DNA from 3 places in the Paracoccus sp. TD-10 genome. Region 3 is predicted to be linked to each of the others. Evidence: riboswitches for the same ligand, from Rfam matches in the RefSeq annotation. Region 3 holds a riboswitch; each other region holds the start of a gene.

Region 1 (5,479 bases), on a different replicon from region 3:
GGTTCCCCGCCCGAGAACACCACGCCGTCGAGCAGGCTGCGCCGTCCCGCCAGAAAGCCCAGGATCTCTTGCCAATCCAGCGCCCCCTCGGCCTCGGGCGGGATGAGATGCGGGTTGTGGCAATAGGGGCAGTCCCAGGGACAGCCCTGCAGGAAAAGGGTGGCGACCAGCTCGCCCGGCCAGTCGCAGCTGGAGAGGCGCTGCAGGCCGCCGATGCGGATCTCAGCCAAGATCGGCCTGCCGCTCGCTGAAATACAGCCGCTCGCGGAATTCGCCCTTCTTGCCGCGGTTGAACGAGGATACCGGGCGGTGATAGCCCATCACCCGCGTCCAGATCTCGCAGGGCTGGCGTTCCTCATCCGCCAGCAGGATCTCTTCCGGTCCGGTTTTCCGGTCGTCGAACATGGTCTTTTCCTTTCTCAATGCGCGGCCGATTGCCGCTTTTTCGCGATAAGCTCTTCGTCGCAGCGCGGGCAGAACGCGTGTTCGCCCGCGATATGGCCATGCCTGGGGCAGACCGAGAATGTCGGCGTGACGGTGATGTAGGGCAGGCCGAAGTTCTCCAGTGCCCGGCGCACCAGCTTGCGGCAGGCCTCGGCCGAGGACAGCTGCGTGCCCATGTAGAGATGCAAGACCGTGCCGCCGGTGTATTTGCGCTGCAGCGCCTCTTGCCGTTCCAGCGCCTCGAACGGGTCGTCGGTAAAGCCGACCGGAAGCTGGCTCGAGTTTGTGTAGTAAGGCTCGTGTTCGGTGCCGGCCTGGAGAATGCCGGGGAAACGCTTGCGGTCCTCCTTGGCGAAGCGATAGGTGGTGCCCTCTGCCGGCGTCGCCTCCAAGTTATAGAGATGTCCGGTCTGTTCCTGGAAGGCGGTGATGCGCGCCCGCAGATGGTCGAGCAGCCGCAGCGCGAAGCCATGGCCCCAGCTCGTGGTGATGTCATGTGCATCGTCGGTGAAGTTGCGGATCATCTCGTTGATGCCGTTCACGCCCAGGGTCGAAAAATGGTTGCGCAGCGTGCCCAGGTAGCGCCGGCTATAGGGAAACAGCCCGTCGTCCATCAGCCGCTGGATCACCCGGCGCTTGATCTCCAGGCTGTCGCGGCCCAGGTCGAGCAATTCGTCCAGGCGACGCCGGAGCCCGGCCTCGTTGCCCTTGTGCAGATGGCCCAGCCGCGCGCAGTTGACGGTGACGACGCCCAGCGAGCCGGTCTGCTCGGCGCTGCCGAACAGGCCGTTGCCGCGTTTCAGCAGCTCGGTCAGGTCCAGTTGCAGCCGGCAGCACATGGACCGCACCATGTTCGGCTTGAGGTCCGAGTTCAGGAAGTTCTGGAAATAGGGCAGGCCGTATTTCGCCGTCATCGCGAACAGCAGCTTGGCGTTCTCGCTGTCCCAGGGAAAGTCCGGCGTGATGTTGTAGGTCGGGATCGGAAAGGTGAAGACCCGGCCCTTTTCGTCGCCGCGCGTCATCACCTCGATATAGGCGCGGTTGATCATGTCCATCTCGGCCTGCAAGGCGCCATAGGTGAAATTCATTGGCTGACCGCCGATCACGGGCACCTGGTCGCGCAGATCCTCGGGGCAGACCCAGTCGAAGGTCAGGTTGGTGAACGGGGTCTGCGTGCCCCAGCGCGAGGGGACGTTGAGGTTGAAGATCAGCTCCTGCATGGCCTGCCGCACCTCGGCATAGCCCAAGCCATCCTTGCGGATGAAGGGGGCCATATAGGTGTCGAAGGAACTGAAGGCCTGCGCGCCGGCCCATTCGTTTTGCAGCGTTCCCAGGAAGTTCACGATCTGGCCGATGGCGCTGGACAGGCGTTTCGGCGGCCCGGCCTCGACCTTGCCGGGGACGCCGTTGAAGCCCTCGGTCAGCAAGGTGCGCAGCGACCAGCCGGCGCAATAGCCGGCCAGCATGTCGAGGTCGTGGATATGCAGGTCGCCCCGGCGGTGCGCCTCGCCCACGGCAAGCGGATAGACATGCGACAGCCAGTAGTTGGCCACCACCTTGCCCGAGACGTTCAGGATCAGCCCGCCGAGCGAATAGTCCTGGTTGGCGTTGGCATTCACCCGCCAATCGGCACGGTCCAAGTATTCGTTGACCGACGAGGCGACATCGACGGCGACATCCCTTGCCGGCGCGGCGGGCGGGGGCGTAAGCGGCGCCGGCATCAACGCGCCCTCCCTTGCCTGCGGCTTGCTGCCGCCCTTGCGGTGCTGCGGACGGCGACGCCGGCCTCGGCAGGTCTGGTGGTGAAGAATGGCCGCATCTGTTCCCCGTGCTGCTGTGGGCGGGGCAGGCCAGGACGCATGGAGCCCTGCGGCGACAAGGCCGCATTGCCAGGCGCACCGCCGGGACACCCCGCCCGTGGTTCATCGTCATCGTCACGGCAGGTCTCCTGGCTCGCAGGTCGCGGCCCTTGCCGGCCTTCCCAATGCCGTGCGGCACCAGTGGCGTGATCCGGCGCAGGCTCGCTGCTTACAGTTGCGGGGGCAGCGCCGGCCTTGCTCCGAAAGGCGCACCGGCTTCCCTCTTCGCTTTCGGGCCGGATCGACCCGAAAGAACCGTGATGCCTACATATAGGGATTAAGGCGCCGTATCCGTCAAGATGTTGTATTGACCTGCGACACTTTGTCCAAGAGAGGAAGTCAGACCGCTCACAACAACGGGTGCAGCGGACCTGAAGCAGGCCGATACGGTTTTGTACATGCAAATTTTCTGCTTGTGGTAGAGCGTCGTACAATTCGGAACCGGCCAGTCCAGGCCCGATGGATCAGCAGGCTCTTAGAGAAGATGAATGCCCCGATCCTTGTCGGGGCATTCGTTCGCATCAGAAGGTCATCTTCAGGCCGATACCCAGCTCGCGTGGCTCGACCACGGTGGCCTCGAAGCCGCCGATCGAGCGGCTGGCCCGCAGATAGGTCACCGAGCGGTCGTCGAACAGGTTGTTGACATAGGCGAAGGCCTGCAGGTTCTCGCGCGGTTGCCAAGTCAGCCGGGCATTGGCCACGGTATAGGAATCGACCCAGGTGTCGCGGTCCTCGTTGTCGTCGGAATAATAGCCGTCGGTATGGCGCAGCTGGCCGCTGAGCCGCCATTCCGGGGTGATGTCCCAATCGGCCGCCAGCGAAAGCGTATAGTCCGGGGACCGGCCGAAGCGATGGCCCTGGTAATCCGCCGCCGCGCTGGTGAAGCGGCTGATCTCGGTATGCAACAGGCCCAGCCCCGCCTTGACCCGCAGATTGTCGCGCAGCAGATAGTCCATCCCCAGTTCCAGGCCATAGGACTTGGCGCGCTCGGCATTGACGGTGATCGAACTGCCGATGTTCTCGGGCAGGCTGGTCACGACATAGCGCTGCGCATCATGGAGCTGGGTGTAGAACAGGTTGCCGGTCAGTTCCAGCCGGTCGTCGAGCAACCGGGTGCGGCCGAAGATCTCGTAGTTCCACGAGGTCTCGGCGTCGAAGGGCACGTATTCCCCGCTGGTCAGGTTCAGCGTCACCCCGCCTGGGTTGTAACCCTTGCTGATCATGGCGCCGATGCGGGTCGATGCGTCCAGGTCATAGGCCAGCGCGATCCTGGGCAGCCAGGCGTCGAAGCTTTCGTCGTAATCCAGCACGTTCGGGGTAAAGCTCGACACGCCGCGCCGGGTGATGTCGTCGCGCTGATAGCGCAGCCCGCCGGTCAGGCTCCAGCGGTCGGCAAGGCGCCAGGTGGTTTCGGCGAATATCCCCAGGCTGTCCTTGCGGTCGTCATAGGTGGTGGTGCCGCGGTAATCCAGAAGCTCGTCCGAATCGGTGCGCGAGACGAACAGTCCCGCTACGCCGCTGAACTGGTCTTCGGGCGTCCCGAAGGTTACGCGCGTCTCGTTCGAGGTCACGTCCTGATCCAGGATCGCTGTGCCCGCGCTGACCGGCTCGGTCGAGCGTTTGACCCAGATGTCGGAATATTGCAGCTGGTTGAACAACGTCCAGCCATTGCCGAATTCATAGCTGACATCAAGGATGGTGGTGTTCGTGCGCAGCCGCCAGCTGGGATTCGAGGCGGTGGCGCTTTCCAGATCCTCATAGGGCTCGGTCGCGGCTTCCCAGTTCGGCCGGTTGGTCAGGCTGTGCGAGAAGGTCAGCTTGCCCTCGAGCCCCGGGATCTCCTGCGGCTGCCACAGCAGCTTGGCGCGGATGGTGCGGGATTCATGATTCTGGTCGGTCGAGCCCACCGCGAAGGCGGGGTTGGTATAGTCGATGTAATTGTCGCGCGCCCAGTAGTCGACGGCGATGCGCCCGGCCAGATCCTCGGACAAGGGCCCCGAGGCCATCAGGCTGGCGCGGCGGCGGCTGTGGCTGCCATATTCCAGCTGCGCGGCGCCCTCGGGCTGGAAAGTCGGATCCTTGGTCTTGACGATGATCGCCCCGGCGATCGAGTTTGCGCCCTGGGTCGCGGTCTGCGGGCCGCGAAAGACCTCGATCGACTCGACGTCCCAAAGCGCCTGGCTGCCCCAGACGATCTCGTTATAGCCCAGATAATGCCCGTCCAGATTGAAGGCCAGCCGCGGGGCCGTGCCGCCGAAGAAGGCCACCGCGCCGGAATTCGGACCCTCGCTGTCCTGCCCGCGGATGATGGGGGCGCCGCCTTGGCCGCCCGAGGCGACATAGGTCACGTTGGCGATGCCCGTCGCCGCATCGGCGATGCTGTCCTGCCCGCCGCTCTCCTCAAGGTCGCGCGTGGTCAGGACCGCCACCGAAGAGGCGGTATCCTTGATGCTGCGCGCCTGCTTTTCGCCGGTCAGGACGATTTCGTCCAGCCGCAGCGTCTCGGCCATGCCCTGATTGTCCTGAGCCAGCGCGGGGGCCGTGGCCAATGCCAGCATGGCGACCGTGCCAAGCAGCACCGGGATTTTACGTCCATTCATCTCCAAACCCTATCCAGATCTACTGCGGGCTGGCGAATGCTGGCTGCCATTTGCGATTCCGTTCCGCCGGCGGGAAACCGCCGAGCGACGGCGCCGGGTTAACCGGTTGACAAGGCTTGGGGCAAGGGGCACCGCCGCCTGGGAATCCAGGGCGTGACCCCTGCGCCACAACCTGCGCCGCGGGGTCACTTTACACCCAACTGTGGTTGTGCAACAGTAATCCGATAAAAAAAGTAAGACACCGTGCGTTCAGCCCTCCGCCAGTCGTCACGGTCGGGATTTCGGCGGAGCGGACATGGTCCTCCCTATCAAGGAAGATTTGCCCACCCTTCGTCAGTGGATTGCGAAAGGAGATTGCTGTGGCAGATCACGCTCTGGACTGGCAGGCCCGCTGCCCGTTCTGGCCCCGGGACGTTGCTGACCGTTACCGCGAGGCCGGGATCTGGCGATACGAGACATTCTTCGACCTTCTGGCGCGGCAAGCCGGGCGGCTGGGTCGGCGGATCGCCCTGATCGACGGTGCGCGGCAGATCGGTTACGACCGGTTGCACCGCGATGCGCTGGCATTGGCGGGCG
Region 2 (5,479 bases), on a different replicon from region 3:
CCGCAGGTGGTTTCGCGCGATCACCAGCGCACGGCGCGGATGGAATGGTCGGTGAACGGCGCGCCCGGCAAGGCCGGCGGCGTCGATCAGGCCATGAGCTTCACCGCCGAGGGGCTGGAGCAGTCGCAGGAGATCCTGATGGGTCCGGGCGGCCAGCCGATGACCTTCCAGATCACCGCGCCGGGCTACGAGGGCAGCGGCCAGATCACCGGCATGCGCAGCGAAGGCGTGCTGTCCCTGCTTTCCTGGTTCGTCGCCCATCCGTCCGAGGAACTGATCAAGGGCGCGCAGGACGGGCTGCGCGACAAGCTGGCCGCGGCCATGCCGCTATGGGAAGACCTGTCGATGGATGCGGTGCTGCACGACCTGAAGATCGGCTCTCCGCTGGGCGAGTTCGGCCTTGCCTCGACCAAGGTGGCGATCGGCCTGTCCGGTGCCACCGCCGACGGCCGGCTGCACGAACGGGTGGCGCTGTCGGGCCTGACCGTGCCCGAAGGCGTGCTGCCGCCCTGGGCCGTGCCGATCCTGCCGCAAGAGGTGACGCTGGACTTCACCGCTTCGGGCTTCGATCTGGCGGCACCGGCGAAGATGCTGATCGAGGGGTTCGACCTGGCCGCCGACGAGCCTTTTGCCCGGCTGGTACCCGAACAGTTGCAGGCGGCGCTGCTGCCCAGGGGCACGGCCGACCTGACGCTTGCGCCCTCGCAGATCAAGGGCGACGGCTACCGGATCGACTATCGCGCCGATATCGCGGCGGGTCCGGGGGCTGCGCCCACCGGCGCGGTGCTGATCTCGGCCATGGGGCTCGACAAGGTCGAGGCGGCGCTGGCCGCCGCCCCGCAGGAAGAGGCCGGCCAGCCGCTGATGATGCTGCGCATGGCCCGCGCCATGGCCAAGCCCGGCGCGAGCGGCGAGTATCTCTGGGACATCCAGATGCCCGAGGGCGGCGGGCCCTTTACCGTCAACGGCCAGCCCATGGGCCCGGCCACCTCGCAGCCCTGAACCAGGCGGCCCCGCCGGATGCGGTGGGGCCTTTCAGCGCCGCTGCCAGCCGGGGGCGGTGTTTTCCTGCCAGCCGGTGCGGTGCAGCAGCGGCGTGTCGTCGGTGAACTCGGGCCAGCCCAGGCAGAGCAGCGCCGAGAACTCCCAGCTTTCGGGCACCGCGAGCAGCGGGCCGATCCGCGCCGGATCGAGGATCGAGACCATGCCAAGCCCCAGGTTGCGCACCCGTGCCGCCAGCCACAGCGCATGGATCGCCATGGCCGTCGATTGCCGCAGGGTCTGCGGCATGGTGGCGCGGCCAAGACCGTGGCCCTCGGAGGGGTCGATCTCGGTAAAGACGGCCAGCCAGACCGGGGCGCGGTCCAGCCCGGCCAGCTTCAGCGCATCGTATGCCTGCCGCTGCCGGCCCTGGTAGCGGGTGGCGGCCTGGGCATTGCAGCGCAGGAAATCGGCGCGGATCGCGGCGCGCAGATCGGGGCTTTCGACGCGGATCACCCGCCAGGGTCGGGCATTGCCGACCGAGGGCGACAGTTCCATCGCCGCGCGCAATTCCTCCAGCAGCGGTTCGGGGACCGGGGCGTCGCGGAAATGCCGCACGTCGCGGCGCCAGCGCAGGATGCGCTGCAAGGCGGCCTTGTCCTCGGCGCCGAACTCCATCACGGCGCCGCGCAGATCGCGCTGTCGGGCAGGCCCGCGGCCCCGGCGCGGATGCCCACCGGCCGGTCGGGCACGGTCAGCTCGACGGCAAGCGGCCGGCCGGAGACGGTCAGCGGGCGGTGGTCGTTCGAGTTCAGCTCGACCCGCAGCCGGTCTCCGGGCCCCAGCGCGTCGAGGTGATGGGCCGGGCCGTAGAGCCGGGCGATCTTGGCGCCGTTGAGGTAAAGATGCGCATGGCCCTCGCCCCGGCGGTCGGCCAGCCCGGCATGTTCGGGGGCAAAGCAGAAGCCCTCGGCCTCGATGAACAGGTTCCAGCCCGCAGTGCTGTCGGGCTCCAGCCGGGCCGCGGCGGTGGCGCTGCCGGCGGGCAGGTCGATGGGCGCGCCGTGGTCATGCGCCGCGGCTTGGGCGCCATGGCCATGCGCGCCGTGGTCGTGGCCGTCCAGCGTGATGCCGTTGGCGGCGGCGATGACGAAGCCCATGCCGCCGCCGAAGACCAGGCCGATCAGCAGCATCGGGATCGAGCGATCCATGTCTTTTCCCCGTTTCATGGAACAGCCGGGCGCGGCAGGCACGCCCGGCCGGAAGGGTTGCGGCGCCGATCAGGCGGCCTGCGGCACCGGTGCGCCTTGGCCTTCGCGCTGCCAGAACCAGCCGGCCAGCAGGCCGAGCAGGGCCCAGGCCATCGCGCCCGCCCCCAGCGCCCGGCCGGCGAATTCCGCCGAAAGCTCGGGCGGGACCGGGCCGGCATAGCTGTCGGGCTGCGGCGCGCCGATCAGATGCGGCGCCAGGATCAGCACGATGGCCGCGCCCCAGGCCGCCCAGCCCTTGCCGAAGGCGACCAGCCACAGCGCGAGCCCGGTGGTGGCGGCGGTGCCCAGCCACCAGATCGCGCGGAGCTGCACATCGGCGGCGGCGACGCCCGGCACTTCCGGGGCCAGGCCGAAGGCGGGGGCGAGCTGCATGGTCAGATAGCCGGCCAGGCCCCAAAGCAGCCCCTGCCGCGCCGTGACCGCGTTGCCCCGCGATTCGGAAACCGCCATCAGCGCCACCAGCATCAGCCCGTAGCCGGCATAGACCATCATGGTGAACAGGACCGAAAGCAGGTTGCGGGTCCATTCGAAGGATCCCAGATCCTGATGCGCGCTGACGGCTTCGGCGCCGAAATGCGCCAGTTGGCCGGATTCATACAGTTCGGCATGCAGCAGCACGGGCTGCACGAACCAAAGCTGCAACAGGGCGGCAATCAGCCCCGTTGCAGCGCCAGCGATCAATCCGCTGGTCAGAATGCGCGAGAACATCAGTGGCAGGGGAAGCCGGTGGCGTGACGCACGTCATGGGCGGCGTCATGCAGGGTCTCGGCCTGCACCAGCCCGGACATGAAGATCAGCCCGAAGCCGATCGCGAAGGCGGCGATGGCGGGAAACAGCACCGAGGCGCGGCTGGCCCCTGCGGCGGTCATGGGTTTTGCGGTCATCTGCGACCCTTTCCTTATGTCGTCCAACCCGACGACGTTGCGGTTCCATGCATCGGCAGGTCTCCTGGCTTGCGGGTCACGGCAGACGCCCGCCTTCCCGGCCGGATGGCCAGTGGCGCGATGGGCGTCCGCTCTCCGCTTACAGTCGCGGGGGCGGCTGCGGATTTGGTCCTGAATGCCCAGGGCCGCACCGCATTCCCTTTTGGCCCCGGAAAGGGGCACCGATACACGCTCATGTTACCTGCGATGGCGCGGCGGCGGCAAGCGGAATCGGGGGGAAGCTGCGGCGGGGTCGGAGAGCGGGCGACGGGTCGGCGGGCGGCGCTGCCGCATGGGTATTTGGAGAACGAAGAAGATGGCGGGGGATCGGGCTGGCGGAATCGCCGGGTGGCGGGTAGGCCGTGCCAATCAGGGTTCCGGCGGCCAGTCCAGGTCGACCCAGACCAGCCGGTGCGCGGAAGCCGCCAGCGCGGCCTCGGCCAGCGGACCCTCGGCCGGCCAGAACACGCCCGAGCCCAGCACGGCCAGCCCTTTCGCGGGCAGGACGTAATCCACGCGCAGGTTGCCCGGCGGCTTGTCGTCCGGCCAGTCGCCGGTATCCAGCGCCGGATCGCCCTTGTGGCTGCCGTTCACGCCGCCTTTGGCCGCGGTGCCGCCGGCGCTGCGAGGCAGGGGGTCGGTGACATGCGCCATGATCCGGGCCAGCGCCTCGGGCCGGCCCTCGCTGTCCAGGGGGTCGAGGTTCAGGTTGCCGGCCAGTACGAAGGGGCCGTCGGGCAGGTGATGCAGCCAGAAGGCCAGCTCGTCATGGTTGCGCCGGCCGTTCAGATCCTCGGGTCCGTCGAAGACCGGCGGCGTCGCGGACATGGCGAGCAGGTGCAGCGGCCGGCCGGCGACCGTGACCACCGCGTCCCAATGCGCGGTCGAGGACAGGCGGCGGATCGCCGCCGCTTCCTCGGGCAGCGGCGGCATCAGGTGGCCGGGCAGGTCGCGCCACAGGAAGGCCGTGTAATCCGTCACCGGCCCGATCGGGTGGCGCGACAGGATCGCCATGCCGCCCTGGCCGGAGAAGGTGCCGAAGCCCTGCGCATCGTCGGCGCTGCCCAGCCGCCCGTCGGCGTTCAGGTCCAGCCCTGTCGCCATGCCGGAATTCGGCCGGGTGGCGAAGCGGTGCGGATAGTCCAGCCCGGCCTCGGCCAGCCTTGCGGCAAAGGCGTCCAGCGCCCGGCCGTCGTGGTCCCAGTCGAAATGCGTCAGCAGCAGGATGTCGGGGCGGGTTTCCGCCAGCACCTGCACCACCGCCTCGATCTGAGCGTCCTTGCGGCCCAGGTCGCGCAACAAAAGCCCCGGCCCGTCGCGCGACAGGTCGGGGCTGTAGGTCGCGATCCGCAGCGGATCGGCATGGGCGGCCAGGCCCAGGATGGCAAGCAGGGCCGCCCCGGCCAGCGGCCTTACACCCAAGGCCGGCTCTGGGCCATCTGCGCCTCGTAGGCGTCGATGGCGGGGGCCTTTTCCATGGTCAGGCCGATGTCGTCCAGCCCGTTCAGCAGGCAATGGCGGCGGAACGGGTCCAGTTCGAAGGGGAAGCTCTGCCCGTCCGAGGTGGTCACGGTCAGGTTTTCCAGGTCCACGGTCATGCGGGCATTGGCGCCCTTTTTCGCGTCCTCCATCAGCACATCCACCACCTCTTGCGGCATGACGATAGGCAGGATGCCGTTCTTGAAGCAGTTGTTGTAGAAGATGTCGGCGAAGCTGGTGGAGATCACGCAGCGGATGCCGAAATCCAGCAGCGCCCAGGGCGCATGCTCGCGCGAGGAGCCGCAGCCGAAATTGTCGCCGGCGACGATGATCTGTGCCTCGCGGTAAGCCGGCTGGTTCAGCACGAAATCCGGGATCTCGTTGCCCTCGGCGTCATAGCGCATCTCGTCGAACAGGTTCTTGCCCAGACCCGAGCGGTGGATCGTCTTCAGGAACTGTTTCGGGATGATCATGTCGGTGTCGATATTGACCAGCGGCATGGGCGCCGCGATGCCGGTCAGGGTGGTGAACTTGTCCATGTCGTGATCCTCGCAGAATTGACTTGGGCCGCCGTGGCCCGTTAACCGAGACCCGTCCGGCGCCTTGCGGCATGGAAAGGGCTTCGCTGATGTTTTTCGGGTTTTCCAGCTTTGCGGCCCTGCGCGCCTGCATCGCGCGCGACTGGAGGCCGCAGATCGGAGACCCCGAGATCACCGGCTGGCTGACGGTGCTCTCGTATCTGATATGCTTCGTGCTGGCCGTCATGGTGCTGCGCCGCCGTCCGGCCGGCGCTGCGCGCGGGCTGTGGCTGACGACCGCCGGGCT
Region 3 (5,479 bases):
AAAATCCCGGCAGGATCAGGCCGGCCAGAAGGCCGGCGACAAGGCCGAGCCGCCTTACCATTTCGCCGTCAGGCCGGCGTAAAGGGTGCGGCCCTGACCGTAATAGCCCCAGGATTCGGAATAGTCCCGGTCGAACAGGTTCACCACGCGGCCTGTCAGGCGCAGGTTTTCGGTCAGGTCATAGCCGGCGGCCAGGTTGACGGTGACGTAATCGGGCAATTCGGTGGTCGGCGGGCTGTAGTTCCTGAACCATTCCGCGTCGTAACTGCTGCCGGCATAGCGCAGATCGGCTGTGACCGAACCGCGCCCCTGCGCAATATCGGCCGTCGCGCGCAGGCCAAGCAGGTGGCGGGGCTGGCGCACGACGGGCTGGTCGTCCTCTGTGCGGGCATCCGTGTAGGTATAGGTCGCGCCCAGCCGAAGCCAGTCGGTCGCTTCATATTCCAGGTCGGCCTCGAACCCCTTGCGCTTGCTGGTGCCGTCAAGGTTTTGCGACGTGTTGCCGGTCCCGATGATCATATCCTCGACCTTGCTGGTGAAAAGCGTCACTCCCAGCGCGCCCCGCCCCGCGGCAAAGTTCCAGTCGGCGCCGATTTCCTGGCTGCGGCTGGTTTCGGGCGTCAGATCGGCATTGCCGTCATAGCTGCCCGGCGCATAGCCATAAAGTTCGAACATGGTGGGATTGACGATGGCTTTGCCGGCCGCTGCGCGCAGACGCAGGTCGCGGCCGGGCACCTGCCATGCCGCGGCGATGTTCCAGGTGGTCGCATGGCGGAAATCGTCGTTGAAATCGCGCCGCATGCCGGCCTGGACGCCGATCCCGTTGTCGAACTGTCCCTGATATTCCAGAGAGGCCGATTTCGTGTCGCGCTCGTACCGGCCGCCCGATGCAAAGGAGTTCTCGTAGATCTCGCGTTTCTTCTGCACCGCCACATTCAGCTTTTGCGCGGCATCGCGGGCATTGCCGCCATCCAGCGCCCAACTGCCGGTATATTTGAAGTTCCGCAGCCGCGAGGCGTCGCTGTAATCCGGCAGGCCGCCGTTGAAATGCGCCGTGTTCTGGTTGGCGCCAGAGACGGCAAAGCGGTTGAGCAGCCTGCCGCCGAAAGCTTCGCCTTCCAGCCACAGCGAACCATAGGTTTCGTCCCGGTCGGCGGTCAGCGGTGCGTCGACGATATAGTCGTCGGGCGAATCCACGAAAGAGACGGCCCGGTCATAACCGTATTCCTGCCAGATGCGCCTAAGCGTGAAACCGACGGTCGCGCTTTCGGTCAGATCATATGAGCCGTTCAGGCCCAGCACGCGCTGCCGGTTGAACTCGGTATCCCCGCCGGGGCTGCGCGATTCGTCCTCGCCATCGGTGCGGCGCGCCACCGCGGACAGGCTGATGCTGCCGCGCCCGTCCCCCGCCTGCACAAAGGCGCTGGCGGTGCGGGTGTCCAACCCGCCGATCTCGACCGTGCCGCCATAGCCCGGCCCCTGCGCAGAGGCGCGACGGGTGGTGATCGAGATGACGCCGGATGCGGCATTGGCGCCGTAGATGGCGGATTGCGGGCCGCGCAGCACCTCGATGCGCTCGATGTCCTCGGCCAGCATGCCGCTGAAGATATAGTCGCCGTTGCCGGGGGAATTGGCCTCGACCCCGTCGATCAGCACCAGCACGTGATTGGATTCGCCGCCGCGGATGCGGATCTTGGCCACCGTTTCGCCGGTCGAGGTGACGGAAAGTCCGGGGACCGTGCGCAAAGCGTCCTGGACGGTGATGACCCGGCGGCTTTGCAGGTCTTCGCTGGTCAGCACGGTATGGGCGCGGCCATAGGCGCTTTCGGCCACCGGCGACAGGCCGGCGGACAGGACCAGGGTGTCAAGCACGACCTGGTCCTGGACCTGCTGGCCCGTGGCGGCACAGGGCAACAGGGCGGCGGGCAGTACGGCGGCGGTTGTGGCCAGCAGCGAAAGCGGGGTTCTGAACATTCCAAAGCCTTTCCAGCGCGGGCCAGGCCCGCGATTTGCAGAAATGCCCTGTGGAAAGGCTGGCAGGCCCGACCGCAGGACGGCGATCGTCACCTCTGCGGAACGGCCGCTTTCCAGACGCGCCCCGCGCCGGAAATGGGTGATCGCCACGGCAGGTCTCCTGGCTCGCGGATCGCTGCTCGGGCCGGCCTTCCCAGGAGATCCCAGTGGCACGTTCGACCGTCGCTCACCGCTTACAGTTGCGGGGGCAGTCCCGACCTTGCCCCGGCCGCATCGCGGCCCATGGGCGCACCGGTGTTCCCTTTTGATCCGGCGCAGATCCGCCGGAACCGTAGCGGCCCTGCATTGCCGCAGCCGGGCAAGGGCTGTCAAGCGCCAATCCGGTGCCGCCGGGCGGCCGCGACAACCTGTCCTGCCGCGGAACCGCCCGCCGGCCTGCGGCATTGGATAGCGTATCCGACGAAAGGGAGGGTCAAGCCACATGGCCATGCCGCAGCTCCTGGCCGTGCTGATCCTTTGCGCGATGATGGTGCTGTTCGTCTGGGGGCGGCTGCGCTACGACGTGGTGGCGATGATCGCGCTGTTGGCCTCGCTGGTGGCGGGCACGGTCAAGCCGGACGAGGCGTTCCGCGGCTTCAGCGACGATATCGTCATCATCGTCGGCAGCGCGCTGGTGGTCAGCGCCGGCATCTCGCGCTCGGGCGTGATCGAGGCGGTGATGCGCCGGATGCTGGGGCGGTTGCGGGCCCTGCGCTGGCAGCTGCTGGTGCTGGTCGGCTCGGTCACGGGCCTGTCGGCGCTGGTCAAGAACATCGGCGCGCTGGCCATGCTGATGCCCGCCGCGCTGAAGATGGCGCGGCGCTCGGGGCATTCGCCCTCGGCCTATCTGATGCCGATGGCCTTCGGCTCGCTCCTGGGCGGGCTGATCACGCTGGTCGGCACCTCGCCCAACATCATCGTCTCGCGGGTGCGCGAGCAGATGACGGGCCAGCCCTTCACCATGTTCGACTATGCGCCGGTCGGCCTCGGGCTGTCGCTGGTGGGGCTGGTCTTTCTGCTTTTCGCCCATCGGCTGCTGCCGCGCGACCGCCGTGCCACGGCCTCGCTGAGCGAGGCGGTGAACATCAGCGACTATCACACCGAAGCCACCGTCCCCGAGGGCGCCGATATCGTCGGCATGACGGTGGGCGACTATCTGGGCGCCGTCGATGGCGAGGTGGCCGTCACCGGGCTGATCCGGGGCGACGTCCGTCGCGCGGTGACACTGCCCGACACGGTGATCCGCGTCGGCGACACGCTGCTTCTGCGCGGCGAGCCGAATGCGTTGGAACGCGCCGTGACCAAGCTGGGCATGGAACTGACCCGGCAGGATGCGGCCGCCGAGGAGGGCCTGCCTGCCGACCAGATCGGTGTGATCGAGGCGGTGATCGCGCCCGCCTCGCTGCTGGTGGGGCAAAGCGTGGGGCGGATCGCGCTTTTCGACCAGCATGGCGTGAACCTGATCGCCATCTCGCGCGCCGGGCATCGCATGACCCAGCGGCTCAGCCAGACGGTGCTGGCGGCCGGCGACGTGCTGCTGGTGCAGGGGCCGATCGACCGCCTGCCCGAGCGGATGCGGGTGCTGGGCCTCTTGCCCCTGGCCGAGCGCCATATCCGGCTGGGCGGGGTGCGCAAGCAATTGCTGCCGGTGCTGATCCTGACGGTCGCCATGGCGGCGACGGCGGCGGGGCTGGTGCCTGTCGCCATCGCCTTCTTCGCCGCCGCCGTGCTGATGATCCTGACCGGCACGATCAGCGCCGAGGAGGCTTACGAGGCCATCGAATGGCCGATCCTGGTCATGCTGGGCGCGCTGATCCCGGTCAGCGAGGCGCTGCAAAAGACCGGCGTGACCGAGCTTCTGGGCGCCTGGCTGTCGCAGGCGGCGATGGGCCTGCCGGTCTGGGGTGCGGTGACGCTGATCCTGGTCGCGGCCATGGCGGTCACGCCCTTTCTGAACAATGCCGCGACCGTGCTGGTCATGGCGCCGATCGCGGCGACCTTTGCCAGCGAACTCGGCTATCGGCCCGATGCCTTCCTGATGGCGGTGGCGGTGGGGGCAGGCTGCGACTTCCTGACCCCCATCGGGCATCAGTGCAACACGCTGGTCATGGGGCCGGGCGGCTATCGCTTTGGCGATTACGCCCGGCTGGGCGCGCCGCTGTCGGTGCTGGTGGTGCTGACCGGCGTGCCGCTGATCCTGATGGTCTGGCCGGTGTGACGGGCGGCTTCAGCCCGCCTCGGCCAGCGCGGCGCGGATGGCGCGGGCCAGGCGGCGGCAGCCCTCCTCCAGCCGCTCGGGCGGGTTCAGGGTAAAGTTCAGCCGCAGCGAACGGCGGTCCAGCCCCTCGGGATCGAAGACGCTGGAGGGCGAGATGCAGACCCCCTCGGCCATCGCGTGATGCAGCAGCCGGTCGGTATCCAGCCGCGGATCGCGCGCCGTGGCCCAGACGAACATGCCGCCGACCGGCACCTGCCAGTCCAGCTCGCCCGCCAGATGCGCCTGCAGGGCGGCGCAAAGCGCGTCGCGCCGGGCGCGATAGATCGCCAGCACCTCGGGGCGGATGCGGTCGGTGATCCCCGCCTGCAACGCGCGCAGCGCCAGCATCTGCGACAGGCCGCTGGTGCACATGTCCGAGCCCTGCTTGGCGGTGGCCAGCGCCACGATCATCTCGGGGGCGGCGATCACCCAGCCGATGCGCAGCCCCGGCGCCAGTTCCTTGGAGAGCGAGCCCATGTAGACCACCGGCCCGCCATAGGGGCCGGGCCGCTCGGCCGCCGACAGTTCGAGCAGCCGGGGCAGCGGCTCGCCTTCGTAGTAAAGCGCGCCATAGGGGTCGTCCTCGATCAGCCAGGTGCCGGTGGCATGGGCGGCGGCGACCAGCGCCTGCCGCTCGGGCAGGGCCACCAGCCGGCCGCTGGGATTCGAAAAATTCGGCACCGTATAGGCGAATTGCGCCCCCGCCAGCGCGGCATGGGGGTCGAAATCGTTGCCTTCGATCCGCATGGGCCGATAGCGCGGCGCATGCGGCATCCAGGCGTCCAGCGCCCCCAGATAGGCCGGGCTTTGCGCCGCGACCGTCCCGCCCGGTTCCAGCAGCACCTTGCCCATCAGCTCCAGCGCCTGCATGCCGCCGGTGGTGATCAGCACGTTCTCGCGCGACAGCCGCAGCGCCTCGGTCGAGAAGCGGGCGGCGATCAGGTCGCGCAGCGCCGGCAGGCCGGGGATCGGGCCATAGCCCAGCGTCTCGTCCGGGTGGTTGCGGATCGCCTCGGCGGCAAGATCGGCCAGTTCCGCGACCGGCCAGACCGAGGGCTCGGGCAGGCCGCCGGCAAGGTTGACCAGGTCGGGCACCTGGCCGGCCGCCAGGAAGACCGAGGTCACGTCATTGCTGCGGGACAGCCAGGGGGCGAAAGCGGGGCGCATGGTCGGAACGGTTTGGTCGGGCATGACCCTGCTGTGACCGTT

Evidence for each region. A riboswitch is a leader RNA that binds a small molecule or an ion and turns the genes downstream of it on or off. The one in region 3 is predicted to bind cobalamin.
Region 1: linked by a shared signal. The riboswitch ahead of ACNKFW_RS20180 (ribonucleoside triphosphate reductase) and the one ahead of ACNKFW_RS14370 (TonB-dependent receptor plug domain-containing protein) in region 3 are both predicted to bind cobalamin.
Region 2: linked by a shared signal. The riboswitch ahead of ACNKFW_RS10100 (CbtB domain-containing protein) and the one ahead of ACNKFW_RS14370 (TonB-dependent receptor plug domain-containing protein) in region 3 are both predicted to bind cobalamin.

What each region holds. Positions count from the first base shown of each region.
Region 1 is NZ_CP182420.1:292,376-297,854, reverse strand. Features, by position in the region: gene ACNKFW_RS20190 (anaerobic ribonucleoside-triphosphate reductase activating protein) at 1-230, opposite strand, end outside; gene nrdD (anaerobic ribonucleoside-triphosphate reductase) at 223-405, opposite strand; gene ACNKFW_RS20180 (ribonucleoside triphosphate reductase) at 420-2,165, opposite strand; cobalamin riboswitch at 2,365-2,578, opposite strand; gene ACNKFW_RS20175 (TonB-dependent receptor) at 2,825-4,903, opposite strand; gene ACNKFW_RS20170 ((2,3-dihydroxybenzoyl)adenylate synthase) at 5,263-5,479, shown strand, end outside.
Region 2 is NZ_CP182418.1:2,033,670-2,039,148, reverse strand. Features, by position in the region: gene ACNKFW_RS10120 (hypothetical protein) at 1-1,002, shown strand, start outside; gene bluB (5,6-dimethylbenzimidazole synthase) at 1,036-1,659, opposite strand; gene ACNKFW_RS10110 (hypothetical protein) at 1,659-2,192, opposite strand; gene ACNKFW_RS10105 (CbtA family protein) at 2,262-2,960, opposite strand; gene ACNKFW_RS10100 (CbtB domain-containing protein) at 2,960-3,136, opposite strand; cobalamin riboswitch at 3,173-3,377, opposite strand; gene ACNKFW_RS10095 (endonuclease/exonuclease/phosphatase family protein) at 3,545-4,597, opposite strand; gene leuD (3-isopropylmalate dehydratase small subunit) at 4,588-5,193, opposite strand; gene ACNKFW_RS10085 (hypothetical protein) at 5,283-5,479, shown strand, end outside.
Region 3 is NZ_CP182419.1:691,294-696,772, forward strand. Features, by position in the region: gene ACNKFW_RS14365 (ABC transporter substrate-binding protein) at 1-61, opposite strand, end outside; gene ACNKFW_RS14370 (TonB-dependent receptor plug domain-containing protein) at 55-1,974, opposite strand; cobalamin riboswitch at 2,107-2,323, opposite strand; gene ACNKFW_RS14375 (SLC13 family permease) at 2,456-4,231, shown strand; gene ACNKFW_RS14380 (PLP-dependent aminotransferase family protein) at 4,241-5,461, opposite strand.